DNA from 2 places in the Brevibacillus sp. FSL K6-6036 genome. Region 1 is predicted to be linked to the other one. Evidence: riboswitches for the same ligand, from Rfam matches in the RefSeq annotation. Region 1 holds a riboswitch; the other holds the start of a gene.
What was found. Region 1 has a riboswitch for S-adenosylmethionine ahead of NST37_RS16415 (aminotransferase class I/II-fold pyridoxal phosphate-dependent enzyme). Riboswitches for the same ligand answer to the same signal wherever they lie in the genome.
Positions count from the first base shown of each region.

Region 2: it holds a riboswitch for S-adenosylmethionine, as region 1 does, so the genes downstream of both, NST37_RS22030 (ABC transporter permease) here and NST37_RS16415 (aminotransferase class I/II-fold pyridoxal phosphate-dependent enzyme) in region 1, are expected to answer to the same signal.

Region 1 is NZ_CP150173.1:3,260,135-3,275,763, forward strand. Features, by position in the region: gene NST37_RS16360 (SAM-dependent methyltransferase) at 1-369, opposite strand, end outside; gene NST37_RS16365 (hypothetical protein) at 494-1,561, shown strand; gene NST37_RS16370 (CapA family protein) at 1,593-2,978, opposite strand; gene NST37_RS16375 (MBL fold metallo-hydrolase) at 3,034-3,681, opposite strand; gene NST37_RS16380 (hypothetical protein) at 3,744-4,241, shown strand; gene NST37_RS16385 (hypothetical protein) at 4,305-4,856, opposite strand; gene NST37_RS16390 (hypothetical protein) at 4,965-5,411, opposite strand; gene NST37_RS16395 (DinB family protein) at 5,541-6,014, shown strand; gene NST37_RS16400 (PhoH family protein) at 6,708-8,042, opposite strand; gene NST37_RS16405 (YhcN/YlaJ family sporulation lipoprotein) at 8,240-8,851, shown strand; gene NST37_RS16410 (aminotransferase class I/II-fold pyridoxal phosphate-dependent enzyme) at 8,883-10,067, opposite strand; gene NST37_RS16415 (aminotransferase class I/II-fold pyridoxal phosphate-dependent enzyme) at 10,064-11,227, opposite strand; SAM riboswitch class I at 11,322-11,439, opposite strand; gene NST37_RS16420 (pyridoxamine 5'-phosphate oxidase family protein) at 11,532-11,990, opposite strand; gene NST37_RS16425 (DUF5665 domain-containing protein) at 12,141-12,476, shown strand; gene NST37_RS16430 (fucose-binding lectin II) at 12,552-13,904, opposite strand; gene NST37_RS16435 (hypothetical protein) at 14,047-14,322, opposite strand; gene NST37_RS16440 (YlaH-like family protein) at 14,335-14,661, opposite strand; gene NST37_RS16445 (hypothetical protein) at 14,917-15,150, shown strand; gene NST37_RS16450 (glutathione peroxidase) at 15,226-15,629, shown strand, end outside.
Region 2 is NZ_CP150173.1:4,472,033-4,487,661, forward strand. Features, by position in the region: gene NST37_RS22010 (peptide ABC transporter substrate-binding protein) at 1-1,097, opposite strand, end outside; gene NST37_RS22015 (ABC transporter ATP-binding protein) at 1,126-2,082, opposite strand; gene NST37_RS22020 (ABC transporter ATP-binding protein) at 2,075-3,097, opposite strand; gene NST37_RS22025 (ABC transporter permease) at 3,111-4,058, opposite strand; gene NST37_RS22030 (ABC transporter permease) at 4,063-4,995, opposite strand; SAM riboswitch class I at 5,112-5,216, opposite strand; gene NST37_RS22035 (S8 family peptidase) at 5,808-8,381, opposite strand; gene NST37_RS22040 (ATP-binding protein) at 8,394-9,401, opposite strand; gene NST37_RS22045 (multicopper oxidase family protein) at 9,729-11,852, opposite strand; gene NST37_RS22050 (hypothetical protein) at 11,883-12,419, opposite strand; gene NST37_RS22055 (response regulator transcription factor) at 12,562-13,260, shown strand; gene NST37_RS22060 (HAMP domain-containing sensor histidine kinase) at 13,250-14,581, shown strand; partial or broken gene NST37_RS22065 (zinc-binding dehydrogenase) at 14,867-15,281, opposite strand; partial or broken gene NST37_RS22070 (TetR-like C-terminal domain-containing protein) at 15,270-15,382, shown strand.

The DNA of each region.
Region 1 (15,629 bases):
CCTGTGATACGGACTTGCTTCGATCAGGACGACCTGGATGGAATCGAACAAATGCGGAGAGCTCTCCTGCAATCGAGCAAGCATGCCGCTGCACAATGCCCCGGTCCCGCCACCGATCTCTATCAGAGCAGGCGAACGCCATTTTCCCGCGTCCCACATCTCTGCCACCGCGTCAGCCAAGGTCTCCGCAAAAACCGGGTGCACAGATGCACTTGTAAAGAAATCGCCTTCCTTTCCGATCTTTGGGCGGCTGTTTGTATAATAGCCCTCGCTTTCATCATACAACGCCAGCTCCATGAAGCGGACAAACGGGATTGCCCCCTCCGGATGGCTCTCTATTTCCTTGTAAATTCTGGATATTGTCGTCATCTTCACTTCTCCTGCTATCCAAATTCCGCCAACTAAGGCTATAATACGAAAAGAGATCATACAATGTGGTGAGAGCGTATTTGGCTAGTTGCTCCAATCACGCTACGAAACAAAAGGTGAAGAGATGCGTAAAATTTTGCTCGTGTTACTGCTGGCCGCGATTCCGCTTACCGCTTTTGCCCAGGAAGCGCCTCCTTTGGAACAATTGATCCTGCAGCAGCACTTTACACAAAAAGAACTGGAAAGAACCTTGGGCCTGATCAAACAGGAGGAAGGAAAGCTGAGCGGGGAAATAGCCCGTCTCGATCTGGACATGCAACGGCAAAAGGCAGTCATCGAAGCGATGAGGAGACATGCTGGTGAAGTCGCCAGAGCCTATTACATGGGAGAACGAGTGTCGTTTCTGACACTTCTGTTTGATGCCGAGAATTTCAACGATTTTCTGTTGATGTTTGAGTTCCTGCAGCTTCTCTATGAGCGGGATATCTCGCGCCTGGAAAAATTTCAGGCAGAACGCGCCAAGATGACAGCTCTGCAAGCAGACAAGCTGGAACGGTTGACGGCCCTGCAAGACCTGCGCAAGCAATACGAGCTGCAGCTGGCCGAAATGCTGGCCGTCCAGACGGAAAAAGAAAAAAACCTGCAAATGGTTGGAGATGCAACCAGCGTGCAATCGCTGATGGACCATTTGATCGTCGATTGGCAAAAACGCGGTCTGCCCGCCTTCCAAACCTTCTTTACCCAGTTGTCGACCGTCATGTTCCAAATTCCCGAGCTGGCGACACCGGAGAGAATCCAGTCGGAAGGGCTGTTCCTTCACACGCTGACGATCAATCAGAATGATTTCAACCAGTTTCTGATGAGTAAAAACGACCTGTTCAAACAGTCTCGTTTTCAATTTGAAAACAATCAGCTCATCGTTGAAGGTGAATACGATCACATGAAGCTTCGGCTCGTCGGATCATATGAGCTCGTTTCGCCGAAACAGTTGAAATTTAAGATCAATGAATTGTATTTCGACGGCTTTGCCCTGCCTTCCTCCACTGTTGAAGAGATGGAGAAGCAGTACGACCTCGGCTTTTATCCGGAATTGATCTCCCCGAACATTCAGGTGCAGGGGATCAGCATGATGGATGAAGAACTCCGTTTGCAGCTGAAGGTCAACTTCCCCTTTGGCTTCGGAAAAAAATAAATCCCCCTTGCACGCAAAAAAGGCCAGCTTCCTAGCTGGCCTTCGTCTGTTTATTCATCGAATTCAGATGCGTATCCATTTCCTTTTGCAGCCGGTTCAGGAAATCGGCCAGTTCCTTGCCAAGCACAGGCGGCTTCTGACCTTGCTCCATGGCTGAAACAGCGAGCGGTACAGGATAAATGACATAATGACGTTTTCCATTCTTCCGATAATAATGAACATAGGTTGTCGTCCATTCCGCTTTTTCCACTTTGGCTTCTCCTGATTCTCCTTTGTACAAGGTGAGCTTCAGGATCACTCCTACGTCTTTGTAATCCCGGCGTTGGGCGGAAATAAAATTGCCCAGTGAATAGGCAATAAATCCGGTGTGGGTACTCCCATCCTCCAGTGTCATCGTCTTCCATTCATACGGCTGCACGACATGGGGGTGCGCCCCTAGCACCAGGTCGGCTCCGAACTTGATGCACAGCTCGGCAGTCTCCCGCTGCTTGGCGTTTGGCATGCGCTGGTACTCGTTTCCAAAATGGAGCGCGACCGCGACCAGATCGACACCCGCTGCTCTTGCTTTCGCGATGTCTGCCTTGATCAGATCGGGATTGATCAAATTGACCAGGTAAGGCTTATCCTTTGGAATCGGAATGCCATTCGTCCCGTACGTGTACGAGAGCAGCGCCATCGTAAAGCCGTCTTTGTTCAAGATAAGCGGCTCATTGCGGCTTGCTTCGTCCCGAAACGTTCCGGTATGGAGCAAGCCGACCCGATCCAACTGATCGATTGTTCTCCGCACGCCCTTTTCTTTTCGGTCCATGGAATGGTTATTGGCTGTCGTCAGGGCGGTAAAACCGAGCTGTTTTAGCGTATCGGCCAAAGAATCCGGGGAATTGAACATCGGATAACCGGAATAGCGCAGCTCTTGCCCGGCGAGTGTCGTTTCCAGGTTGCCGATCAACCAGTCGGCTTCTTGAAAAATCGGTTTCACGTACGCAAATGACGGTGCAAAATCATAGGTTTTTTTATCCTGCAAAAGAGCGGCTTCCAGTTGTTCGTCATGGACCATGATGTCACCTACAGCCATTAGCGTGATGCGCTGCTCCGGAAAACGGGAAAGCGGTGCCGATAGTCCCGCTGCATGGTTGGTGCCGGACTCTTCGGTTGAGACATCTGCTGGCTCGTCTACAGGTTTGTCTGTTGGTTGGTCTGTTGGTTGGTCTGTTGGTTGGTCTGTTGGTTGGTCTGTTGGTTGGTCCGTTGGTTTGTCTGCAGGTGCCTCAGCAGGTAAGTCAGCCGGCTCTTGAGCCGCGGCGGAAGAGACAGGGGCTGCTGTGGTTTGATCGGTCTTTCCTGTCTGCGGGACACATCCAACTGTTCCCCAGCCAAGCGCAACGACGATCACCAGTGAACACCATTTTTTTCTCATGTGTCAGTAAACTCCTTTTGTTTTCCTGTCCTTCCACTCGCTTCCGTGGGGCGCTCTATCGAAGCATCCCCGTTACGTATGGATTGAAGGTTTTCTCTGCGTCGATCGTCGTTTTGGGGCCATGTCCCGGGTAGACGATCGTATCGTCATCCAGTTCAAACAATTTGTCTTGAATGCTGATCATCAGCGTCTCAAAGTCGCCGCCTGGCAAATCCGTTCTGCCGATGCTCTGGGCAAACAGCACGTCGCCGCCAAAACAATGTTTCCCTATGACAAACGAACAGCTTCCCGGAGAATGGCCCGGTGTATGCAGAACGCGGAGAGAAAAACCGGCAAGCTCCAGCATCTGTCCATCGGCCAATTCATATTCGGCTGGCTCACAAATAATCGGTTCCGGCAAATTCCAGCGACTGGAACCATTCAGGTCGGGATTCGTCAACCATTCACTCTCCAAAGGATGGATGTAGACAGGCGCTTTTGTCAACGCTCTGACAGCATTCAAACCGCCGATATGGTCCAGATGGGCGTGGGTCAGCAGCACAGCCGCTACCTTTTTGCCTTCCAGTGCACGAAGAAGAGGTTCCGGTTCCATTCCCGGATCGATGACGATACATTCCTGTGTTTCCGGATGGGTCAGCACATACGCATTTGTCTGAAACGCTCCAAGCGCAAAGCTCTCGATTTTCATATTGGCCTCTTTCATGTGAAACCTCCTTATGAACTATGATACGATGAAAGAAAACGGCGTAAAGTGGAGTGATGACGATGAAACGAATGTTCGGTGTTGAAATGCAAGCCCCGGCCGGCAAGCTTCCCGGATTCTATGCTCAAGTCATACATAAAATCGGAGACAATGTCAATGTGTTTGACCGCGATGGACAGCTGCTCATCGTTGAAGGCGAGCATGATCGTCAAAAGCTGAACGAGCTGTTGACGAAAGCCTCGATGCTGGGAGAGGAATTCTCCCTTTGGCTTCTCCCTCCCGACACGGAAATCATTCACCTGGATGACATCGGGTTTGAAAGCCAGGAAGGCCATACTTACCTGTATGCAGATCGGGTCGCATTTTTTTCGCTTGATGTATCCGCAGGTGACGATCAGGATCAATGGGCGGCGCTGGAACAAATGAAGGAAACTATCCTCGGGCGCATTCCCTCCACGCCGGCTGATCTGTACCTGATTGATCCTGCCCATGATCAGTTAATCGACGGAATTGCCCGGGCCTACAACATCTCTGTACTCTGGCAGGACAAAGACGTGTAAAAAACCATACGCTACCCGAAGGATGCACGCATGGCTGTTTGCGAACGTTGTATCCCATCTCTGTCAATCGCCAATCGTATCGAAACGAAAACCGATCACCTTGTCATCGTGAATGCTGAATAGCGCCTTGTACTTGCTTCCTTGAAGCGACACTTCCTGCCCGGGCTTCGCCTGGCCATACAGCTCCTGCAAGCGTTGGAAGCTGTCATAGACAGCCAATCCGCGATTCGTGGCAAATTGGGCGGCTTTTTCCGGAGGAACGCCTCCGACTGCGATCGATTTCAAGACACCTTGCTTCACCATGACTATCAGTTGGGTATCGTCGACCAGGAGCAATCCCATGACAACGGTACCGGCTCCGGAAGCCATTTGGTCCAACGTATAGCTCTCTCTCGTCACAGCATCCATAAAATCGGCCTTTGCCGGCTTCAGGACGTCCATCGCCTCTTTGACGTTTTGTCCCAAATAAATGCCGCGAATGCCGTATTCTTGCGGATTTTCCGGATCAAATGCGGCGGACAATCCTCCCTTTGCCGATTCAGCCGATCCGCACGCCTGAAGCAGAAAGACTGTCAGCAGGAAGCAAATTGCCAAAAGTCCGTACTTTCTTCTCATGCCTGCTTCTCCCTTTTTTTCTCAAAATTGCACAAGGCTATCTTATCGCAAGAGCTGTGCAAGGGGCAATAGAGCGTACGGCACTCGGGAAAGGGAAAAGGATGCCTCCTATTGCTTCGGGCCGCTCACCTTTTGCCGCGGCTTGTTGGGGATATGGTTTCCGTTCATATTATGCTTCCAGCACTCGAGAATTTTTAGGAGCGACGCAAAAAACGGAGAGCCGAAGACTGCGACGATTCCCCACATCCACGTACCCAACTGCCAGGAGTTCTCTACAAAAGCAGATGGGGCACCGACTAGAATCAAAGCCGGGTCTAGCCGGAGAAAACCAAAAATCAGACCGGCTGCGACAACAGAGATGAGCAAATTCAGGAATTTTTTGTAGTGGGAAAGCCGGGCAGCATGATTGTGATCCTCCAGCCTGTCTTCTTTTGCTTCGTAATCTGTATTTAGAAAAGGTACGACCGATTTGACAGCCTCTGTCACCCCTGCGGCCGCGCTGGAAACCGCCGTGATGTAAATCAAAAAAGAAATAGATGTATCCAGTGTAACCATGCTTCACTCCCCCCTTGCTTCATCTTTATGGGGAAAGAGACAACCATAGCACATTCGGATATTTTCACCAGCGACAATTTCAAGTAACATTTTTTTGTATGGATACGAAGATGGAAGGCGGTAATGCGAATGAACATTGCACATGCTTGGGATCATTACGATGTAGTCCGCAGTCTTACGCTTGCTACGCTGCAGGCAACGAAGGAAGAGCAGGCCGACATTGTGCCGGAAGGGTTTTCCAACAATATCCGCTGGAATATTGGCCACGTTTTATTTACCCAGGATGCTCTGCTCTACGGGGGAAAAGCTCCGCACCTCCCCGAATCTTATGCGGCCCTGTTCGGCCCCGGCACAAAACCTGCCGATTGGCAAGGGGAGCTTCCTACCCTGGAAACATTGAACCAACAATTGGCAGAGCAAACGGAACGGATTAAAAAAGAGTTTGCCGATCGCTTTGAAGAAAAGCTTCCCAGCCCGTTCAACCTTCGCGGAAAAGCCGAAATCGATACATTTGGGGGCATGTTTTTATTCAGCTTGTACCATGAAGGCATGCACGCAAGCACGGTTACATTGTTGAGAAAAGCTCTGCAAAATCAAGCTTAGCCGTTTGCCCGGGATACCGGGCTTTTTCTTTTGCCTGACAGGAAGTCAAAAAAAATACCACCCGAGAGGTGGCTAAGAGTTTATGGCAGTTCGACCTTGCTGAAATTAAGTATTTGATTGAATATTCAGAACTGAAATCACCACGGGCAGGCCCATTGTGGACCACCATTCAGACATACGCAATCCGGATGAGGTTTTGGCGCTTTGCAGCCAGCGCAAGCTTCCGAATTTGCCGTGACTGAAGAGGACAGCGTAAAAACCAGAGCTGCTCCGAGTAGAATACCAGCCAGTTTTTTCATTGTTTTCACCTCCTTATTTACTATATATTCACTATATTCCATATATTCCCTTTATCGAAAAAGCACTTTATTTGTCGATTCGTTGTCTATCTTTTTACCAAAAGATTGCTGATCGCGTTTTTAGCCATAAATCAAAACCGCTCCCAAATTGGGAGCGGCCGTGTCGAACCCGTTGCTATGGGGTAGTACCGATTATTCTCTTTAGCTCCTCAACCTCCGTAACAGAGTTTGTCTTACCTAAAGAGTACGGTGTCCGCCAGTTCGATTGATATCGAGAGCGTGATCATGACCATCCACGGTTCTTCGCCTCCTGGAAGGCTTTCGCCGATTTTGATTCATGGATCATCGGGTTCGACAATCCTAGTATGTCCGGATTCGCTTGCACTATGCACACTTACAGCAAGTCTGCCGCAAGCTGTGCCAGAACGCTGCGCTCCCCTTTTTCCAAGCGGATATGACCAGCCAGTTTCTGATCCTTAAACATCTCCACCACGTACGTAAGTCCATTGTTGCTCTCGTCCAGGTATGGATGGTCGATCTGCTCGGGATCTCCCATCAATACGATCTTCGACCCTTCCCCCACCCTAGTCAAAATGGTTTTCACTTCATGCTTTGTCAGGTTTTGCGCTTCATCAATGATAATGTACTGCTCCGGAATGGAACGCCCGCGGATATACGTCAGCGCTTCTACCTGAATGCTGCCCATCCCTGCCAATATTTTGTCAAGGTCACCGGAGCGTTTTGTATTGAACAAATACTCCAAATTATCGTAAATCGGCTGCATCCAGGGACGAAGCTTCTCTTCCTTCTCACCGGGCAAATAGCCAATGTCTTTCCCCAACGGGACGATTGGCCTTGCTACAAGCAGCTTCTTGTATGTTTGCAAATCTTCAATTTGCAAAAGCCCCGCAGCCAATGCCAGCAAGGTCTTCCCGGTACCCGCTTTTCCTGTCATCGTCACCAGCGGAATATCCTCTCGCAAGAGCAATTCGAAAGCCATCCGCTGCTGGACATTGCGGGCCCTGATTCCCCAGATCGGATCGTCGTCAGCGACCAGCATCTCCAGATTCTTTCCATCGATGTCAACCTTCCCGATAGCCGATATGGACGGATTCAACTCATCCTTCAGCACCAGGAACTGATGGGGATAAAAACGCTGCTGCGGAAAACAGGTGGAAAGTGACAACTTTCGGCTGCCGTAATAATTTTTGATGATTTCCGGGGCAACCTGCATTTTGTGATAACCACTGTAAATGTGGGAATACTCGCCGACGACGCGGTCCGAAAGAAAGTCCTCGGCAATCAGTCCAAGCGCATCAGCTTTCACTCGCATCAGGGCATCCTTCGAGACGAGTATGACAGGGCGTGGTTGAGGCAAGAGGTTTTCTTCTTCCTGCAAGTTAAGCGCTACCGCCAGAATGCGGTTGTCATTGGTCATTTCCGTAAATTGCTTTTGAAGCTTGGCAAGCGAGGAATGGTTCAATTCGACGCGCAATAGCGCACCCGTTTCCAAAAGGATGCCTTGATGCAGATGCCCCAATTCGCGAAAGCTGTCAAACAGCCGCGACACATAACGAGCGTTGCGGCCAATCTCGTCCATATAGCGCTTTTTAGAATCAATTTCTTCCAACACCACGGCGGGTATGACGATTTCGTTATCCGCAAAGGAAAACATCGCTCGTGGATCTTGCAGGAGTACGTTGGTGTCCAGCACGTAGATTTTCTTCAAAATCTCGCCTCCTATTACCCATCTGTTATACCCTATGCAATTGCGGGTGGGATGCTCAGTAGCCGCGACGTGATGTACTACAGTCTATGTCGGCAAGAGTGAAGATAGACGAGTCCCGCATGAAAAGGTGGACAGGAGAACAAAATACAGATAATCATGCATGACTTGTGTGGGAGCAACTTAAGAAGCGAAGGAGAATGACCGTGAAGCGGACAGCCGTACTTGTACTCAGTGTCAGCCTGCTGCTCTCCGCCTGCATGTCTGGCAACAAGCCTCCCGGGAATCAAGCAGCACCGCAGCCCGGGAAACGGGCAGATGAAACGCAGCGCGTACAGCAAACAGCACCGTCCCCTGGCTATAACCAATCGTCACAAGCTACTGCAGACCGGCTGGTCCAACTGGCCACCCGTGTACCAAACGTAAAGGATGCCACCGCTGTTGTATTGGGCAAATGGGCTGTTGTCGGCATCGACATCAACGCCCACCTGGATCGCCCTGAAGTAGGGGTCATCAAATATACAGTGGCAGAAGCCTTGAAGGAAGATCCCCAAGGCGCCACTGCGCTCGTAACGGCCGATCCCGACATCGTTCAACGCTTGCGGGAAATGTCCACTGATATGCAAAAAGGCCGGCCCGTGGCGGGTATTGCGGAAGAATTGGCTGATATTGTCGGACGCATCATTCCCCAAGCCCCTCGCGATGTTCAAATGAAAGAGGAAGCGCCATCCAGAGAAAACGAACAACGCCTGAACAACAGCGGCAACGCAAAACCGGAAGGAAATCGCAAAATACCGGTCAACCGGCAGTAAAAAGCTCCTCAATAAAAAGGCATTCTCCCGGTTATGCCCCGGAGAATGCCTTGCTTTTGCTTTCAGATAAAGCGGCCTCTACACCTTCAAGCGCCTGTTCCAGGTCGCGGACGAGGTCGTCAGCGTCTTCCAGTCCGGCGGATAAGCGAATCAATCCGTCCGTTATACCGCGACGCTCTCTTTCTGCCGCTGGCATAGCGGCATGTGACATCATCGCCGGATACGACAGAATGGTTTCTACGGCTCCGAGACTGACCGCTACGATCGGAAGCGTAACCCGATCAAACAAAGCCTTCGCCCGCTCTCTGCTGCCCACATCAAAGGACAGCACGGCTCCGTGGCCGCTCGCCTGCCTCGATTGGAGCTGGTGGCCGGGATGACCCTCTAGTCCCGTATAATGTACCTTTGCAACGGAAGGATGATTTGCGAGCCATCGAGCGATCTTTTCCGCTGTTTGGGTGCTTACATCCAGTCTGGCTTTCAGCGATTTCAGCCCGCGCATCACCAGCCAGGAATCCTGCGCTCCGAGTACCGCTCCCATGCCGTTTTGGATAAAGTAAAGCTGTTCACCCAGCTCAGCATCCTTGGTAACAGCCAGCCCTGCAACGACATCGCTGTGGCCGCCGATGAACTTCGTCGCTGAGTGGATGACGATATCTGCTCCGAGTTCAAGCGGACGCTGGTAGTACGGGGTCAGAAACGTATTGTCGACAATGACTATGATATTCTTGGCCTTTGCGATATGGCAGACAGCTGCGATGTCTGTCACCTTCAACGTCGGATTAGAAGGTGTCTCCAGGTAGATCCCGCGAGTGCGAGGAGTGACGGCTCTCTCCACTGCCTCTACGCAGGTCGTATCCACGAACGTAACGTCAATATTCATGCGGGACAACACTTTGGTCAAAAAGCGATACGTTCCGCCGTAGACATCTTCTGCCACGACAACATGATCGCCCGCGGAAAACAGCATAAACACGCTGGAAATCGCGGCCATGCCGGAAGCAAATGCAAATCCCCGCGCACCGCCCTCCAGGACGGCAATCGCCTCTTCCAATGCATGCCGGGTCGGGTTGCCGGACCGCGCATAGTCGTATGCGCCCGGACGGTCCAAATCCGCTTGGTGAAACGTAGATGCCTGGTAAATCGGCGTGGATGCCGCACCGGTCACCGGATCGAAACAAGATGTCCCGTGAAGCAGTTTCGTGGCAAATTTCATCGTCTACACCCTTCCGCTACCAGACTTGCATCGAGAGCCTGTATCAAATCATGAATCAAATCATCCGGATGTTCAACTCCTACCGACAATCGCAGCAAACGATCACAGACCCCGACGTATTCTCGAATTTTTTGCGGAATGTCGGCATGAGTCTGTGTCGCCGGATACGTGCACAAAGACTCGACGCCTCCCAGACTCTCCGCAAAAGAGATGATGCGCAAGTTTTCCAAAAACGGCCCCACCTGAGCAGAGAAGCGAACGCGGAAGGACACCATGCCGCTGTAACCGGTCGCCTGTTTGCTCTGAATCTCGTAGCCGGGATGATCGTCCAATCCCGGATAGAATACATCGGTGACCGCCGGATGCTCCCGCAGTTTGCGCGCAACCTGGAGAGCATTGCTCTGATGTCGCTCCATACGCAAAGCGAGCGTCTTCATGCCTCTGACCAGCAGCCAGCAATCCTGTGGGCCGAGGGTTGCACCGATGGAGTTGTGCAAAAACCGGACCTTTTCAGACAACTCAGCGCCTTTTGTCACAATCAGGCCAGCCAGCACGTCATTGTGGCCTCCAAGATATTTCGTCCCGCTATGGAGCACCAGATCTGCCCCCAGCTCCAGTGGACGCTGATAGTACGGCGTCATAAAGGTATTGTCCACGATGGTCAGCAAACCGCTTCGTTTGGCGATCCCGGCTACGCAAGCGATATCCGTTATTTGCATCAGCGGATTTGTCGGCGTCTCGATGAGAACGGCTTTTGTCTCCGGACGGATCGCGCCCGCAAATGCCTGAAGATCGCGCAGATCAACATAGCTGAACTGGAGCCCGTAGCGGGAAAGGACCTGCTCAAAAAGACGGTATGTCCCACCGTATAAATCAAGCGAAACGATCAAATGGTCGCCTTGAGAAAAAAGTCCCATGACTGTGTGAATCGCTGCCATCCCGGAAGCACAGGCAAAACCGGCATCACCGCACTCGGCCTCTGCGATCGCCTCCTCCAGCACCTTGCGTGTCGGATTGGCCGTACGGGTGTAATCGTATCCGGTACTTTGACCAAGAGACGGGTGGCGGTAAGCGGTCGCATAGTAAACCGGGAAGCTTACCGCGCCCGTGATCGTATCACGACCTACCCCCGCCTGTACCAGTTTCGTTTCCAGATGCATAGCAATCTCTCCCTCTGCTTTGATGTTGAGGGCATGAAAAAGCCCTCTTTTCTTTTGAAAAGAAGGCTTTGTTTACGTCGCCGCAAGCAAACCCTTCTCATCTTTCAGAGCATGATTTGCTCTGCAGGAATTAGCACCAGTATCGTCCTGTTAACAGGAAAATTGGTTGCCGGGCATCATCGGGCCAGTCCCTCCGCCTCTCTGGATAAGAAGTTTGCTATTCAATTTGTTGATCCTAATACTAACGGAAATATCGAGTGATTGTCAACAGATATTTCCTCTTCGTTTTCACCCGTTTTCTCTGTTACTCCGCTTTGCGCAGTGCTGTCATCACCTGATTGTCCAGCTTCGCCGCCGCATTTTTATCATATGTTTTTTCATACTGCGGTTCTACGGAGATACGGGAACCGTAGAACATGACATCACGCACCGCCTCAATGGTAACCTCCACCATCGCCAGCTTCAGGGGAACCTCCTCCATCCGCTCACTCTTCAATACAGCCCTTCCGTTAATGGCATAAGAAGAGCCAGCACCAATCAAATGCAGAACCACTTGTGGCTGCTTGGCGATATTGGTCAAGATGCGTGAACGGTTGTCTACCGCAAACCGGATGACTTGCGGCGATGCCGCAAACGTCCAGGAAAGCGAGCTGAGCGATGGCGCCCCAGACTCATGGTCAATGGTGCCCAATGTGATAAACCGCTCCTGCTGCAACAACCCGAACAGTTCCTCCGAAAGCGTTTGGGATACGGTCTCAGCCATTCCGAAGCCTCCTTGTGTAAGTTTTGTACGTCTATTGTACCCGCCAAGGAAGAGATAGGCAAACCTTTCCGGCATGCGCTTGATTCTTCCCCTTTTTTTCCCTACACTGTTACTTAACTGGTAACCATAGGAGACAGGAGGAGAAACCAGATGTCACAAAGCCCCACAGACCGCCTGTTGTCAAAGATTGACCAGCTCCTCGAAGAAATTCAGGAGGCACGCAAATTAAATGACCGGATGGACAAAATCGCCATGTTTTTAGAGGATATCCGTCTGGCAGATGTCATTCAAAATTATACAGCCCCGCGCAAGCTGCTTTGGATCAATTTCCTGGCAGGTCTGGCACGGGGCCTGGGACTGACGATCGGAACAGCCATCGTACTGGCCATTCTCGGTTCCGTCCTGAGCAAATTCCTCTCGATTCCCATCATCGGGGACTACATCAGCCAACTGATGGATTATGTCTCCACCTACCGTCAGCCCTAGTCAAATGGAATGATTGGCAAGCTGCCCGGAGCAGAAAGAAGATTGCCATTCGTGGCCGCTCAAGAATGCAACGGATTAATCGTTGTCGCGATCGTCGTTATCGTCATCGTCATGGCCATGCTTTTTCCAGTAGCCATACGCATTTCCGTTCGGATGCTTTTTGTCTTTGTCCTTCTTTTTCTTATCTTTATCTTTATCGTCATCAACTTCGTTTACTGGCGTACCGTGAGGAATGTCAGCTTGTGCTACGACCTTCCCGTCAACGACTACTTCCAGATGGACGGACTTGGCGCTGTAAGAACGATTTTTGTAAGAGAGCTCCACTTCGAACTCCCCGTCATCGTCTATCTTGACCTCGTGTTTTTTGCCGTCCGGAGCGATTACATACAGCTTCGCTTTTTGGTTTTTGGAGAATCCTGCGATTTCCCCTTCTACTTCAATTTCCTTATCTTTGGCGTCAAGCTTGGCGGTTCCGGTAATTTTGTATTGGGCAGGCTTCGGCGTTTCCGGCTTGGTCGGTTTATCCGGCTTGTTGACAACAAGCAGATCGACGGATTCCGAATCAAGCTTCTTGCCGTCCTTGTACACCTCAATCAATACTTTCCCTTTGTCAGCCTCTACATCCTTCATGGTGACTGAATAGGAGCCGACACCGTCCCACAGCTTTTTCACGCCGGCGCCTCTCTTGTCTCCGTCATAGGTCACGACTACTTTGCCTGCCGTAAGGTTTACAATGCCGTTTACTTTCAATTCACCCTTTTTGCTATCCAAAACAGCCTGCGTATGAATCAAAACATCGGAATCTACAACAGTTCCCGAGTTGATCCGCACTTCGCGGGTATCGACCAGTTTGTCGTTGACGTAAGCTTTCACTGTCGCGTATTGCGGAGTCGCGCTCACAGTGGCCGCAAAGCTCACCGAAAAGCTGTCGTTGGCCGTTGGCACGACTTCGATGCTGTCGCCATTTGGCTTGACAACCACGACTTTGGTTACTTCATCCGTTACTTCACCTTTCAGGTAGGTGGTGCTTTCTTTTGTCTCTGGAGTTAGGCTGACAAAGCCCTGCTCGGTTTCGTCAAAACGTACTTCGAGGTAAATATCGGAATAGTACTCCTTGTAAATCCGGTTCCACTCCGCCTCATTTTGCTCAATGTACGTTTGCATTTTTACGTCGAGATTCAGTTTGTCCACTACAATGTACAAGTGATCTGCCTGCGTTTTCAGCAACAGATTGAGCGTGGCCGGATCGTTTGTTGCCAGCTCTTTCAGATTGTAGCGAGTCACTTGCTTGCCTTCTTCGTTCATGACAACCTTGATCGCACTGCTGCTTCCGGTTGTACTGGCATTGGCCAGCAGCGGCGTTACGCCCCCAATTATCGTAGCGGCAGCCACAACTGCCAGCACGGGCCTGGTCATGTATTTTTTCATTGATGTACTTCCCCTTTCCATGTTTTCCCTCAATGCCCTGGGCACAGTTACAGACGAGGGCAACTTTGGAAAAGTTGCAGAAATAAAAAATAGGGCCCCGCCAAAGCATGCAAGGCGGAGCCATCTTGTTTCAGAACAGTGATTATGATTCATTGTATCGCGGTTCAAGCTCGATTGCCCTCAGCAGGGATTCTGCCTCCTCACGATCGTATCTCCGTTCGACCTTCTCTTGATTGCATAGAACGGAAACCACGTAGCTGTCTTCATTTGCCTCGTAGGTCAGGTTGCTCGCCTGATGATCCTCTTTGAGAATGGCCTCAAAAAAGGCGGCAGTATCAGCGGCGGAGCGATCGTCCGGACGAGCATCCGCAACGATCCTGATCTGCAGCCAATTGGCCAATGCATCCTCACGCTTCACGTGCGCTCCCCCTCACTTTCTGCTGCTTCCTTCCGGCTTGATTCTGACCTTGACGATCACCAGGATGGCAATCGCTACGAGCAGGGCGCTTTTCACAGGCAGCTGCACATCCAGAATGCCAAAGATCAGAGCGCCGATAAAGAGCAGTACGTAAAGCAAAATTGTTTTTAAAATGGGCATTCGCACACGAGTGGCAAATCCCATGTAATAGACAAGTATCAATTGTACAAAAATGATCCACACCCGGTTATGATCAGCCCACATCCGAAAGCTGTCATAAGCCGAAAGTCCCTCCGTTGAAGAAGGAGCATAGGTAGAAACAACCTCAAACCATTCCATCTTTAACCCTCCTGCCCTGCGGCCATACTGCTTCGGGTAAGCGCTCGCAAACCAGCGAATTCTCCCCCGCATTTTCTCTCGTATGTAATGATGTTTCCCAGAGGCTCTTGCACTGGTTTACCCCATCCTTATCACTTTATCAGTTGCCTTGAAACCTGTCAAAATGCTGTGACTGCAGGTTGACAGATTGGCATGCATTCTCGTCCTGTTTTTTTCATACGTTCAATAGAAAAGAAGCGGTCGGGAGGGGTTCGCATGAAGCACGCTCAGGTACAGGCAAGCCTGCAGTTTCTGCAGGAGCGCTTCGGTTATTCTGTCATGCATGATTCTCGGCGAAAGAGCGGGAATGGGGAGATCCGCACAATTATCGCCCAAAACCCGGAGGGAGTTGTACGCATCCTGCAAAGCACCGCACGAAAAGGGTCGGAATCTGTGCAGCAAATCATCTTGTCCGAGGTCGAAATGACGATTATCAAACAGTTGCTTTAGCCGGCAGGCTGGAATGACTCCCCTTTGACGTGGTATAGTGGACGGGATCACAACTCTTTGAAAGAGGTGGAATCCTTGCGTATTTACGACATCCCCGTCACAACCATCGCTGGTGAAGAAACGACACTGGCCCGCTACAAGGGCAACCTGCTTCTGATCGTCAACACTGCCAGTGCTTGCGGGCTGACTCCGCAGTACAAAGGACTGCAGGAATTATATGAGCGCTATCGTGACCGCGGTTTGGTCGTACTTGGTTTTCCGTGCAATCAATTCGGCGCTCAGGAGCCTGGTACGGCTGAAGAAATTTCGGCATTTTGCGATCGAAATTACGGAGTGACTTTTCCCCTGTTTGCCAAAATTGATGTAAACGGACCGAATGCTCATCCCCTGTATCAGTATCTGAAGCAGCACGCCCCCAACGAGGAAAACCAGGACATTGAATGGAATTTTGCCAAATTTCTGGTCGACCGTGAAGGAAA
Region 2 (15,629 bases), 1.2 Mb from region 1:
GGATCGAACTGATAGTATGGCGCCACTTCTTCCCGGAAGTCCTTGCCCGCAGGAGTTTTCACCCCGAATGGCGTGTAGCCGTACGCCGGGAGCTGGCCTCCCATGGTCACGTTTGCCGTCAGGATGTCCCGGTCGATTGCGTAGGAAAAGGCCTGACGGATTTTCGCGTTGGTGAACGGCTCTTTCTCTACGTTAAACGTGTACGTATAAATGCTGTAGTCCGGGAACGATTTGTACTCTTCTTTTCCCTTTTCCTGCTCAATCACGTCGATTGGCAAAGAGTCGATCAGGTCAAGCTCTCCCGTTTTGAACATCTGGTAGTAGGTAGTCGCTTCGTTCACCATCTTGAAGTGGACGGTCTCCATTGTTACCTTGTCTTTTTCCCAGTAGCTCTGGCTTTTGGCGATGGTCAGCTGACTGTTGTGGTCCCAGCTCTCCACGGTGTACGGGCCGTTGGTCACGATGCCTTTCGCTTCCGCTGCCCAGTTTTTGTCCGCTTCCACAACTTTCTTGTTCACCGGCAGATAGGCGCGGCTCATCATGATTTTCGGGAAATAGGTGATGGGGTCTTTCAGTCTGACGACGAGTGTCCGGTCATCCTTTGCCTTGATCTGCACGTCATCCACGCTGCCTTTGCCCGAGTTGTACGCCTCCGCGCCTTGTATGTAGTAGAGCGCAGATGGTTCATAGGCGGCAGTCTGCGGGTTCAGCACACGCTTCCAGGAGTATTCGTAGTCATGCGCCGTTACCGGATCGCCGTTCGACCATTTCATCTCGGGGCGCAGGGTAAACGTGTAGGTTTTGCCATCCGGGGAGACTTCCACCTTTTCGGCTGCGCCTTCCACGATGTCCCCGTTTTGGCCGTAGCGGTACAGTCCTTCGTACAGATGGTCGATCACCCAGTACGAGGTGGTATCGGAAGCGAATGCCGGGTCCAATGTGTACGGTTCACCCCGCAGATTGGCGGTCATGACTTGTTTGACGGCTGCCCCCGTCTGTTGATCGGAAGACGCAGCCGGCTTATCGCTGCCGCATGCGGAGAGCGCAGGCACGGCGAGCGCCAGCAGTGCGGCAAAAGCGAGCAATCCTTTTTTCATCGATGATTTCCTCCTTGTTCTCCTCTGTCTACTGTACAAAATGGCAAGCGATCCAGTGTCCGCGCCTCACCTCCTTCCACTCCGGCGCTGCTTCGGCGCAGACGCCTTGGGCCGCCGGGCATCTGGTGCGAAACGGGCACCCGCTTGGCGGATGAATCGGGCTCGGCATCTCTCCGGTCAGGACAATCTGCTCCCGCTCTTCGCGCTGGGCAGGATGGGAGACCGGCATGGCGGAGATCAAAGCCTGCGTGTACGGATGCAGCGGTGCTGCAAACAACTCCTCGCCCGGTGCCAGCTCCATCATCTGCCCCAGGTACATCACGCCGATCCGGTCGCTGATGTGCTTTACCATCGCCAGGTCATGTGCGATAAACAAATAGGTGATGTCCCGCTCTGCCTGCAGATCTGCCAGCAGATTGACGATTTGCGCCTGAATGGATACATCCAGTGCGGAGATGGACTCGTCCGCCACGATAAAGCTCGGCTCCACAGCAAGCGCCCGGGCGATCCCGATGCGCTGCCGTTGTCCGCCGCTGAATTCATGCGGAAAGCGTTTTGCGTGGCCGGGGTGCAGTCCGACCAGCTCCAGCAGGCGGTAGATGCGTTCTTCCCGCTCTTTTCCTTTTGCCAATCCGTAGGCGTCGATTCCTTCGGCGATGATGTCGCCCACCCTGAGCCGCGGATTAAGCGAGGCTTGCGGGTCCTGGAAGATTAGCTGCATGTGGCGGTTTGCTTCCCGCCTTTCGTGTCTGTCCATCCTGGCGAGGTCTTTTCCTTGAAACAGGATGCGCCCCGCAGTAGCCGGGTACAGGCCCACGATCGTCCTGCCCAGCGTCGACTTGCCGCAGCCGCTTTCCCCGACGATACCGAGCGTCTCCCCCCGCCTGATGGCAAAAGAAACGCGGTCAACAGCCCTGACCCGTTGGCCGCCGCCAATCTCAAACGATTTGGCGAGATTCTCCACCTCCACGATGTTGTCAAGCATATGTCTCCCTCCCTGCTGCAATCCACGCTTCCGCCTTCGGGGCACGCGGGTCGTTCAGCCAGCAGCTCGCCTCATGAGAATCGGAAAACGATTCGGCTGGCGGCATATGCGCCAGGCAAATTTCCATAGCAAAGCGGCAGCGGGCGGCAAACGGACAGCCGGCTGGCGGACGAAACAAATCCGGCGGAGTCCCTTCGATGGGGACCAGCCGCTCTTTTTTTCCTGCCGCAAGACGCGGCACAGACTGCAGCAGCCCCTGTGTGTATGGATGGCGCGGGTTGTCAAAAATCTCTTCCACCCGGCCGCTCTCCACCACTGCGCCCGCGTACATCACCGCCACATGGTCGGCCACCTCTGCGACTACGCCCAGATCGTGGGTGATCAAAATGATCGATGTGTTCAACTGCTGCTGCAGCTCCTTCATCAGCCGAAGGATCTGCGCCTGAATGGTCACGTCGAGCGCCGTCGTCGGCTCGTCGGCGATGATCAGCTCTGGATGGCAGGCCAGCGCCATGGCGATGCCGACACGCTGCCGCATGCCTCCGCTCAGCTCGTGCGGATATTGTTCATACCGCCTCGCCGCCTCCGGAATGCCCACCCTCTCCAGCAGCTTCAGCGTCTCTTCCTTTGCTTCCGCCTTCGTCTGCTTTCGATGCTTGATCAGCCCTTCGGCAATCTGTGTCCCGATTTTCATCGTCGGGTTCAGCGAGGTCATCGGGTCCTGAAAGATCATGCCGATCTGCGAGCCGCGAACCTGCTGCCACTCCTGTTTCGTCAGCCGGGTCAGCTCACGCCCGCGAAACCGGATGCTGCCGCTCTTTACCTGGCCGGATCGGGGCGGAATCATCCCCATCAATGCCCGGGCGGTCACGCTTTTTCCGCAGCCGCTCTCTCCGACAATGGCCAGCGTCTCTCCCTCCCTCACGGAAAAGGACACCCCTCTCACTGCCTGCACCTCTCCGCCGTACGTGCGAAAGGAGACGCGCAGCTGGTCTACTTCCAACAATGGCTTCATGATGAACTCCCCCTCATTTCCTGATGCGCGGGTCCAGCGCGTCCTGCAGACCGTCCCCGAGCGCGTTGCACGCGAACATGGCAAGCGAAATCATGAATCCCGGAAAAAACAGCCGCCACCACTGCCCGCTCAGCACAACCGCCAGCGCGTCGTTGGCCATCGTTCCCCAACTGGCCGTCGGCGCTTGCACGCCCAGACCGAGAAAGCTGAGAAACGACTCGGCGAAGATCGCATGCGGAATCGTAAAGGTCAGGTTGACGATGATCACGCCAATCGTATTGGGCAGCAGATGCCTGATGATGATTTTGGCATGGGAGGTGCCCAGCTTTTCTGCCGCCAGCACAAACTCCTGCCGCTTGATCTGCATGAGCTGTCCTCTGACCAGGCGGGCCATGCCCACCCAGCCGGTCAGCGAAAGCGCAATAATGATCGTGGCGAGTCCCGGCTCCAGAACGACCATCAGCAGGATCACCACCAGCAGATACGGGATGCTGTAGAGAATTTCAGCCAGCCGCATCAGGATGTTGTCCACTCGGTCACCCAGCCTGCTCCTTCCTGCCATGTATCCGGAAATGCCGCCGATGCACACACCGATTACCAGGTCGATGGCCGCCGCCACCACACCGATAAACAAAGAGATGCGGCCGCCCATCCAGGTACGCGCCCACATGTCCCGGCCCAGGTCATCCGTTCCAAACCAGTGCTCGCCCGAGGGCGGCAGATTCCCCTGCGTCAACGACTGCTCATGCGGGCTGTGAGGAACGAGCATCGGTCCGAAGATCGAGAGCGCCACCACCGCCGCGAGCAGGAAGAACCCGAGCATCGCCAGCTTGTTGCGGCATACCCGCTGCCATACCTCCTGCCAATACCCGAGGCTGGGACGTTCCCGCTCTTCCCCGGCAAGCCGGCTTGGGTCGACAGGTCGAAACAGCGAATCCAGTTGTGTTGCCTGATTGGCCATAACGCTATCTCCCTCCGCTCGTCAATCTGATGCGCGGGTCAATCACCCGGTACAGCAGGTCGATGATGTACAAAGTAAAAATGAGCACAAAGCTGTAAAACACAGTCATTCCCAAAATGACCGGATAATCGCGGTTAAAAATACTTTCCACGAAGTATTTGCCAAGCCCCGGAATGGCGAAAATCTTTTCCACCACAAAGGTTCCGGTCATCAGGTTGGCAAACAGCGGACCGACAAAGGTAAGCACCGGCAGTATGGCATTGCGCATCCCGTGTCTGACGACGATGGAAAAGGTGCCAAGCCCTTTCGCCTCCGCCGTGCTTATGTATTCCTGCTGCCAGACTTCCAGCATGCTGGCTCGTACGAATCGGGCGATAATGGCAAGCGGCCCGATGGCGAGCGCAAGCGTCGGAAGAACCGAATGCTCCCAGCTCCCCCAAGCCGCGACGGGCAAAAGCTCCCATTTGACCGCCATGTATTTGATCAACAGCGGTGCCAGAATAAAACTGGGGACGGAAATCCCGACGATGGCCGCGAACATGGACAGAAAATCCAACGCCCGGTTTTGGTAGAGCGCCGCGACGATTCCGACTGTGATCCCACCTGCCAGCGCGACAAGAAACGCCTGGAGCCCCAGAACAGCCGAGGCGGGAAAGCCCTCCGCAATCAGCGTGTTCACGTCCCTTGTCTTGGACTGGATGGACGGCCCCAGGTCAAATTGCACCAAGCCTTTCAGATAGAGCAGGTACTGCATAGGGATCGGCTCATCCAGGTTGTACTGGGCCCGCATGTTTTTCACGACTTCTTCCGGAAGCATTTTGGCGTCAGACGCGAACGGGTCGCCCGGAATCAGGTGCATGATCACAAACGTCACCGTGACAATGATCCACAGCGTAACCAGCACGAGAAAGCCTCGCTTGACCGCATAATGAAGCACGTTGTTTCCTCCTTTGTGCAATTGCAATACTAAGTAAATAAATATGAATACTGTGGATTATACATACAGAAAGCCCCTCTCCAGAAAGAAGAGGGGCGATTTGTACGGTTCCCACCTTCTTATCTCTCAGAATAACTCCGCAGGATTTAGCACCGTAAGGTCCATCAGACCAAGGTTGCCGGGTTTCATCGGGCCAGTCCCTCCACCACTCTCGATAAGAATGTTTTATGAAGTTAAATTTCATTCACTAAATTCTTTTTTATCTTATCATTTTACTTGGATATGTCAATGTGGTTTTAGTGCATTTGATTTTTGTTTATTTGTTGGGGGGATTAAATGGTTTTAGAATTCTCTCATATAAAAGCAACAGCGGCAGACTAAGACGGAAAAACAAAGTCCTAGATTGCCGATGCTGTGGCTACCACTATTTAACTATCGATACTCGCTAGTTGAATGAAACTATTATTCCACTAAACCTGTTTTCGTTACTGTAATAGGTTATCAGTTTAAGTTTTATAAAACAAAAGCATACTCCCGTCAACGAAAAGACTAGAGCATGCGAATAGTTATTGTTATAAAACTATTTCTAATAGCATATTTCGCCACTAGTTACCATAACGGCAAAGTTATTATTTAACTCACACCCTCTATAGTGGCATCACTGATATATATGGAGGAGACAGGGGAATTATTCGTTATTCCACACGGAGATATTATGTCGTAACGTGGTATAGCGGGAATAATTGCAAAAATTTTTAATGAAACCATGTGGCTTCATCATTAAATCATGCCCGCAGAGGTTCCGCGGTAATTTACTCTTGCAGCCTGTCTTCCACTTCAATTTCCTGTTCCAGATTATCAATTTCGACTTGAACAAGATTACGTATCATTTCGTAAATTTGTATATCCTGATTTATAGCTTCAAAACTAACTACTAAAGAGTATCTTGCGGCTTCATTCGAATCCCAGCCCTTATGTCCGCGAACAGCGATGCAGAAACTATCAGTTAACTGGTTTGACTTAACTATAGTCCAATCCTTTTGCAAAGTACTATAAGAGCGAGAAAAATCTTTTGCTTGACCATAATTGCTCTGTTCACCAATTACCCAATTAAAATTTCCATCATCATCTACAGACGCACCTGTATTAAGAATTCTTTCTGCAAATGAATCAATTCTTTCACCAATCTTACTACATCTCCAGTCAAGCCAAGTAGATAAGTATCTACTAAGTGTTCGTCTTGTGTTTCTTGGCTTTGCTACGTAAGATAAAGTTACGTCTATACGAACATCATAATCTTCACCAATAGCATATAACTCTTCTGGGATAGGTATCTTAAAAATATGAGCCTGTCCTTCTGAAATATACATTGTATTTTCTGTTACCAAAGTAATACGATATTCATCGTTTTGAGTAGCTCTAATTACATTAGGTAGTCCGTAACCAACGTGTCTAACAATTTCCTGTGCGTTTACAAATTTATCATTAATACTAATCGGCCATCTAGCAGACTGTGCTATCAAAGCTCTATACAACAACGCCGGAGAGTTAGGAAAAAGTTTTTGGATTTCAGCAGCAATATATGCAACTTTTGGAGTTGAAAATGATGTTCCTATTGCATCTTTAGAGAACGCAGACCCTTCTGGTGATACTCTAACCAATTCGGGACAAACATCTGATGGTGTAGTAAGTCGTATATCATGACCCTCTTTATTTTTCACCCAAGTCCCACCATATTCAACTACATCTGGCTTTACTGAATTCCAAATCCCTGCACCAGATCGTGAAAAAGCCGAAGGCTCATTTTCCCCACCAATGCTTATAGAGTCTTCCGTTTCATAATTTAGATACGCGATGGAACCAACAGTAAGAGCTTGCATGCTTTGTGCTGGATTTGCGATTCGTGATCTCTCATCGAATAGATACTTCGGATATGATTTCCCCTCGTTGTATAATTCTTTTATAGTAGTATCATAAACATTTCCTGCAGCTTGAATAAATAGAACATCATGCTCATAGCTTTGCATATCAATTTCAGTAGCCCATGGTGACATATGTTCAATCTCACATGAGCTAATTTCAGCAACAGAATGATTAAAAATCTTTGTTTTTCTGGTAGAGTCCACTGCAAACTCTTTAACAACAGCTTTTATTATAAGGGGAGGAAAGACACTACTTTGAATAGAATGTCCATTAGTTTCATCTAAAACACGTGCATTCCGAATAAAGCACGGCAATTTGTATGTACCCGACCGAGGAATTTCAAAAGGATACAAAATTGCTCCAGCAACTCTTGTTCCGTGGCCCCCATTTCCTACTTCATCGGCAACTGAAGTTGTTCCTTTGACATAACATTTTGAGTCATCACTAAGAATTGCGGGCATTATATATTTGTGGCCTTCTTGAATCCCACTATCAATAACTGCAACAATTGGTGCATCATCATCAGGAGGAAGAATTGTTAACTCCGGATTTATATCTCCAACAACATCCAGGAGGGATTTTCCAATACATAACTCTCCAACATATTCAATTTCAAATATGGGTGAGAAGTTATATATTAGGTCCCTTAAACACTTTCCGTTTATCTTAACTCTAACTGAAAAACTATCGCAAAATTCTAGATAGGTTGGTTCCCCATCTATAAATGATCCAGTAAACTCTCCGTCGTAGGACTTAATAAAGCTTTCAAATTGCAGTTCTCTTTCCGTCTTTAATTGATCCCAACGATCATAAGCTTCGTAATATTTTTGTTGCCATTTTATATACTCCCTACTATTTTTATATTCTTCATCACTGATATGATCGGGCTTTTCTGGCTGCCGATCTATCTCAAAAATATTACTAGAGCAACTGATACTTACATCAACTTCATATTTTTCATCGTCTTTTAACGTTGTCCAAATACTCAATAAATTCTTCCCGAGTATTTTTTTCAAACGAGTATCTTCTTCATGAAATTCATATATGCGAGCCGGAGTATTACATTTTTTTGACACCTCATTTATAAAATCTTCTGTTTTTCTTATTAACGTGGCAAATTCTGTATCACCGTTGGAAACTATTACATACCCATTCTCCAGTTCAGATATAACTTCAAATCCAAGGTTTTTTAAAAAACTTACATCACTACTCGGATCAATCTCTAATAAAATTGGGATACCACTTTTGATTTCCGGCAAATGCTCTCTTAGGCGTTTTTCTTGTCTATCTCTCCAGAATTTAGAAATTTGGGCGACCTTCCTTTTAATATATCCCCCATGGCTAACTCGATTTTTTCTATTTTCAATTGTCCTTTGATCCGGTGTCACCATGCCTCGAAATTTGGGTTTACCAGCCAAAACTAAAGGTAAGGGAAGATGTGAAAAATTATTTCTTTCAGACATAGTTCCACCTCACTAATATTTCATGGTAATATCCTTTATTACTCCCATGATATGTTCCTTTTTTACGATATTTGATCCCTCAAGGACACAACTTTTAGCTGCATTTTGTGCTATAGACACAATGTTTGCGGCGGAATGTCCTTCAAGTTTCTGAGAAAGAGCATCCCAATCTATATCTTTACTTACATTCATAGCAGAAAATGTGGTTATCAATAATTTTCTTATTTCATTAACTGATGGTTTAGGTATCTCAATAACATCATCAAACCTTCTAAATAACGCCTCATCAAGTGAAACCTTTAAATTAGTTGTAGCCACCACTAAACCCGGTGATTTATATTCATCAAGTAACATTAACAACATATTTACAATCCGTGGGACTTCGCCTACGTCCTGACCGGATGTTCTGGATTTAGCAATAAAATCACATTCATCGAGTAACAGTACCACAGGTTCATTTTTACAGTAATCAAAAACAGCTCGTAGATTTGATGCTGACTCTCCAAAGTATGAGGATAACAATGAATCAAACCGAACTTTCAATAATGGCAACCCCAAGTTCCATGCCAAGCGTTCTGCTGCTAATGTTTTACCACAACCTGGGTCACCATATAATAAGATCTTTTTTTTGGGAGTAAGGTTGAATTTTGCCAACCGTTCTTTAGCCGCATATTCTTTTTCAATGCACAAAAGTCTATTTTCAATTTCATCATTTAGAATCATATGGTGTTTTAATTGGTTACGAGGAACATAAGAAACTAATGGCATCTCATTTCGTTTACTAGTGGGCAAAGCACCCATGCCATTGGCACTATTTCTTTCATTTCTATCTCTATATAGTGAAAAGCCATTATTCACCTTCGGCTTATCATTATTTTTTATTTTTTCTAGGGAGTCGGCTAAAACTCCATGATTTTTTTTACGTTCACTCGCGATAATGAGTTCAGCAATTTTTTTTAAAGCAACGATATCTTCTGAGTAAATAGCTTTAAATAGCCTCTTATATAAATCAGCGTTCATATTGAACTTGTCCTTTCCCGTTGAGGTACTTTACGTGTATACTGTTCTTCACTTTACTAACAGACTTATCTTATCGCCATTATAATCGAAGTTATACTACTAGTCACTGTAATGTCATTTCTAACGATCTAAATGCTGCTTGTATAATATTCTATAGTTATCTTTATATTATTCCCCATTATTTTCTTTCGGCACTTCGACAACTCCAACCGCGAAACATTATTCTGACAAGAGATATACTTATATCAGCTAACAACACTTATTTATATACAGGCAATAGCAGTCAAAACACGAAAATAAAGTGTTAGACTGGCCTTAATCCATAACCTATTCCGGCAAATTCCCAGACCTCGTCCCAACTTCATAAGAAGCACGCACATGATCATACATAAGATGCAAAATCATGCCGGTCGCCGCATGATCCAGGTTATGGCAGTGGTCCATCCACATGCCCGGATTGTCCGCGACAAATGCGACCTCATACGATTCGCCGGGCAGCACGTTTAACGTATCGGTAAGCCATGGAGTCTTCACCTTCTCGCCGTTCTTCTTCAAAACCGTCATATGATGCCCGTGCAAATGCATCGGATGCTCGGTCAAGCTTTTATTCACAAAGGTCGTTTTGACGCTATCGCCTTCTTTGACGACAAAAGTCGGCACCCGGGGATACACCTCTCCATTGATCGTCCACAAAAAATGAAACGTGCCGTTGTAAAATCCCATCTCGTTTCCGAGAATCATCTGGAATTCCCGATCGAATTTTTTCGCTGCCGTGACGTCATTTGTGACGGGCTTACCGTAATCGGACGGGTCGAACTCGGCAGATTCCGCCTTGAAGATCGGTTCCTCCGGAGGGGTTTCGGTATAAAAAATGATGCCAGGATTGCTCGTGTTCTTGTAATCGCCGAGTTTAAAGAGAACGGGACGGTCCGGCATCGTGAAGGTCACGTCGTATCTGCCGCCCGAACCAAGCCGCAACGCTGTTTGATCGGACAATGGCTGCGGGTCTTGAATCCGCATCCCGTCAATGCTCGTGATTCGGAAATCGGTCCCCTGCAGAAGATATTTTTGTGAAAGCTTATGCGTATTGATGATTCTCAGCTTTACTTTCTTCCCCGGCTTTACCTGCTTCGTTTGCCAACCGTCTTCTTTTCCAAAGGCATGTTTATACCCTTGGCTGGTCGTCCAGCGATGGTTGATGACGGTAAACTGTTCGTCAAAGGTTTCCGCGTCCTGCTTCGACTCGACAATCAGCGTGCCGAAAAGCCCTTTCACCACTTGCTCCGACGCTTGCTGATGAGAATGGAACCAGTACGTCCCTTCCTGCTCGGCCCGAAACTTGTAAGTAAACGATTGCCCCGGTTTCACGACATTTTGCGTCATCCCCGGCACGCCGTCCATTGCATTCGGCACGTTATAGCCATGCCAATGAATCGTCACTCCGCTATCGATATCTTTATTGATCAGCTTCACTTCGACCATATCGCCATGCTTCACCCTGAGCTCGGGAGCGATTTCGCCGTTATACGTCCAGGCATCGATCACGGCTCCAGACGCAAGCGGTATCTTCTCTTGCTGTGCCACCAGTTCGAACTTCACATCGGCAGGAGCGGAAATATCTCCGGTCAGAGCTGCTACTTCAACTGTCCCTGTGCCGGTTTGATGATGAGCGCCATGCTGCTCATGACGATGATGCCCGGAGACTGCAGACATCCGTGTAGCCGCGCCGCCCCCTTCGTCAATCCGGTCGTGATTCATCATGTCGGATGCTTCCGGCAGCTTGGAGGCTTGCACTCCCGCCAGTACGTTTGATACAAGGATGGCGATTGCGACCACCGCGGTTAGCGTACCAGCAGCAACGAAGTTGACCATCCTGTAAACAAGCCCGCGCTGAAGTGGTTCCCCCCGTACAACCTTCGCGTACCTTCTTCTTGCAAAAATCGCCGGCACAAGCAAAAGGAGCGCAACCAGCATCATCCGTTGAACGACCTCAAACGGGCCGGGCAGAACAGGCTGGGCAAAGACGGTGCTGAAAGCAGCAATGCCGGATGCGAGCGCTGCCGCATAAAAGGACAGCAGTACGGATGGATGAGCCACTGTGCGCAACGCTTCCGTCGTCGGTGCATCTCCACCGGAGTCCCGCAAGCTTTTTAACCGGGGCCATACCGTTACCGTCAAATACAATTGAGGAATCAACGTCAGCGGGATAATCGCTTTGACCGTTCCCTCTACAAACAGCCAGCCGCTCGTAACGAGTTGGCCGATGATGATCGCGTACCACAGAGCACTCAGAAGAAGCGCCGCGCCACCCACCCGCAGAAGGAAAGCTCTCCTCTTTTTCAAGCTGTCGCTGGTTTGCGAGTAAGGAAGGCCTGTTGCCACAATACCGGCGATCCCCCACAACAGGGTCATACAGATCGTAAGCACGATGCTGGAAATGGTTTCAAACATGGTCTCCCCTCCTCGTGATCGGATGCTTCGTCATTTTGCCGCTTCTTGCTTGGGCTTCCGGACGATCGGCTTGATTTTTCCAAACGGTTTGAAATAAGTGATCGCCGTCATAAAGATCAGCGAGACGATATTGGCAATGGCTCCGCCAATCAATGAATAACTAGTGTTCAGGAAGGCAGCATCGCCGAGCGCAAGGAATCTCTCCTGTTCGGCGATCCGAACGATTTGAGACAACCAGTCTGCCATATACCCGATGCCGAAACCGATCAACGATACAGTCAGGATCAGCTTAATCAAGATCCAGTAATGCTTGAAAAGCCCCCAATTCGTCCAAACGGACAAGACAATGCCGGTGAGCAGCGCGACTACAGCGGTGTACCGGATGAAGACAACATCGACCAAATGCATATTGTCCAAGGTGTAATACAGCTGCTCGCCGTTCTCCGCCTTCAGCATATACATACCGAGCAGCAGCATGACCATCGCTCCGCCAAGCCAGCAGACGACCGAAAGCACATGGATGATGATGATCAATTGCTTTTTCCTGATCGACAATTTGTAACCCATTCTCAAATCCTCCCTAACAGCTTCTTTGTTTGCCATCCTACCAACGAAATGTTGCGAACTTGTGGTGAACCTATTTGCACATTGTGAGGGCCACAGATATCCGATAAAGTGGTATTAAATGGGCAGTACTGGGAGGTTGAAAATGGGGAGTAAAGTTCTGATCGTAGAGGATGAAATCAAAATCGCATCGCTCATCGAATCGTTTCTTCAGAGCGAAGGATACGATTGTCTAACAGCGATAGATGGCAAAACGGCCCTGCAGCTCTTTGCAAAACACAAACCGGATATTGTGCTCCTGGACTGGATGCTTCCGCAAATGAACGGACTGGACATTTGCCGGCAGCTCAGACAGATCGGCTCTCCCGGCATCATCATGGTCACGGCCAAATCCGAGGAAACCGACAAAATCGTCGGCCTCGAAATGGGAGCGGACGATTACCTGACAAAGCCTTTCAGCTTGAGGGAGCTTTCCGCCCGAATCCGTTCCCTCTTGAGACGGATGAACAGAAATGAAAGCGACGGGTCCGGCAGCGTGCTGCGAAGAGGCGATTTGACGATTCACGAGGACAGTCTGCAGGTGTTTAAAGGGACAGAGGAGCTGCATCTCACTCCAACCGAATTCAAAATCCTGCACCTGCTGGCGTCGAAGCCCGGACGGGTGTACAGCCGCATGCAGCTTCTGCAGCACGCTTTCGAGGAGGAATTTGTCGTCGACGAACGGACGGTAGATTCCCATATCAGCAAGCTCCGCAAGAAAATAGAGAACGGCAGCCGGACCTCCGACTACATTCAGACGGTATACGGATTCGGCTACCGATTCGGAGCGGAACATGAAAATTAGAACCAAGCTGTTCCTGACGATGAGCGTAATGATCGTGCTGCTCCTGCTTTTTCTGCTCGTTGTCACGCATGCACAGTTTTATATTTCTCGTGATTTTGCTTATCTGGAGGATAAAGCTGCTTTTGAATCATTAAAGAAAGAGTTCGAACAATTCTATAGGGACCACGGCAATTCATGGGAACATGTCGGCGACGCCAGGTTTGAGTATTCCGCCCCCTTTGCCGGAATCGTTTTGTCTGCAGATGGAAACTTCCTGTATCAGCAAGGAAAACTAAGCGCGGATGAACTACGCAATGACGGCTACAAACTCGTGCTTGCCTCGGGTGACAAGAGGATCGGCAGGCTGTACGTGATGAACGACAGTCAGTTCAAGACGTATGAGTTTAAGAAGATGTGGTACGGCATACTGCCCAATATCGGCATCGCTTCCCTGCTGTTCACCTTTGTCGCGGCTCTGCTGACCATCTTTTTGTTGTCCTGGAGACTGACAAGCCCTATCCGCAAAATCATCGCGGGCATCGAGGCCATCAAAAAAGGCGACGCTGCAGCCATCTTTCCGGAACAAAGGAAAGATGAATTTGGAGCGATTGCCAAGGCTCTTCGGGAGATGAACGATTCGCTGGCAGCCGCAGAACGAACCCGAAAACAGCTGATGTCCGATGTCGCCCACGAATTGAAAACGCCGCTGATGATCATTCAAGGGGAATTAGAGCTGGCTCATGAGACCGGGGCCCCCCTTTCTCCGGCCAAGCAAGCTTCCCTTCTCGATGAAGTATTGCGGCTGTCGCGTTTGGTCCATGATGTACTGGATTTGTCCAGGCTTGAGGCCGGCATGATGGAACTGCACCCGCGAACGGAAAACCTGGTCGTGTTGTTGGAGGATGTCACGGCGAAGACCCGGTTTATGGCAGAGGATAAGCACATACAGCTTTCCGTGCACGCCAAAGAAGAGAATATTCCTGTGTCGGTTGAGAAATCCCGGATTCTCCAAGCGCTGTATAACATCCTGTCGAACGCCATCTACTATACGAATCCCGGCGGCCAAATCCGCCTCCATGCGGAAACCGTACACCTGCCCGACCGGCAGCAGCCATACGCCTGTATCCGGGTGGAAGACAACGGGGTCGGCATACCCGAAGCGGATTTGCCTCATATCTTCAACCGCTTTTATCGAGCGGATCATTCCCGTGCCCGCCCGAGCGGCGGGACAGGTCTCGGGCTCGCGATCGCGCAGCAGAACATCGTGGCTCATCAGGGGTGGATTGAGGTGGAAAGCGAAGTGGGGAGAGGTTCTGTGTTCAAAGTCTATTTGCCGATGTGACGGATGGAGGCAATCTTGTGACAGACTCTGATGGCTGAACAATATCATTCCGACAATGAGGGCCGAGCAAAAACTGCCTATATTCAGCATGTTGTCGACCTGGCTCGAACTAAGCAGGGACTCCCTCTTCAAAAAGTATGGGAATAGTTGCTATCACCCCCGTTCCACTCCCGCTCCATTAGACATTCCTGTCCTCAGTTGAGAAAAAGGCAGCCGATGAACTTGTCGGCTGCCTTCGTGTCATTATTCAGCGATCGATACCCGTTAGTTTCCTGTAAGACGCGTAATGGAGTGTTCAGCGCAAAAGTCGAGCATTTCCTGCGTTTCGCGAATCCCGCCGATCATCGATCCAGCAAACGACCGCCGCTGACCGATAAGAGACAATACATGAACGGACAACGGCTCCGCCGGGGCACGGACGTTGACCAATGTACCGTCCACTGCCAGCAGCGATAGGTAGGCGTTCAGATCGATCTTCGCGCTGACTGTATTTACGATGAGGTCAAACGAACCAGCCAATTTTTTAAATGTCTCTGGATCGTTCGTGGCATAATAATGGTCCGCGCCAAGCCGCAAACCGTCTTCTTTCTACTTTTACTGTTTGTGATAAAACCGTAACCTTTGCCCCCATGGCATGGGCGACCTTCACAGCCATGTGTCCAAGCCCCCCAAGTCCAACCACAGCTATCTTCTTGCCGGGAACGCCTATGTAGGGGTAATTGAGTGGTGGATCGAAATGAAATGCCGTACCCGCCGCAAGTTATGGCCAAACAAGTCGGGGTTTTGTTAGGGAGAAGTCTGTCGTTGATATATAACAAGAGCGTCCTCGGTAATTGCCGGGACGCTCTCGATCTTTACTCAAATTTGTTTTTACACCGGAAATGCAACGCTACTTATTTGTTTTCCTCCAATCATTATGAAACGATCCTGTCCGTGAACGTAATAGCTCGCGAATCTAGAACCACCGGAGGCCTCCGGCGTAGCCCGTTAAAGTTGAGCCCGATCTACGGCACACGGACCGATGCGGCGCGGCGGGAAGCCTCGCTGG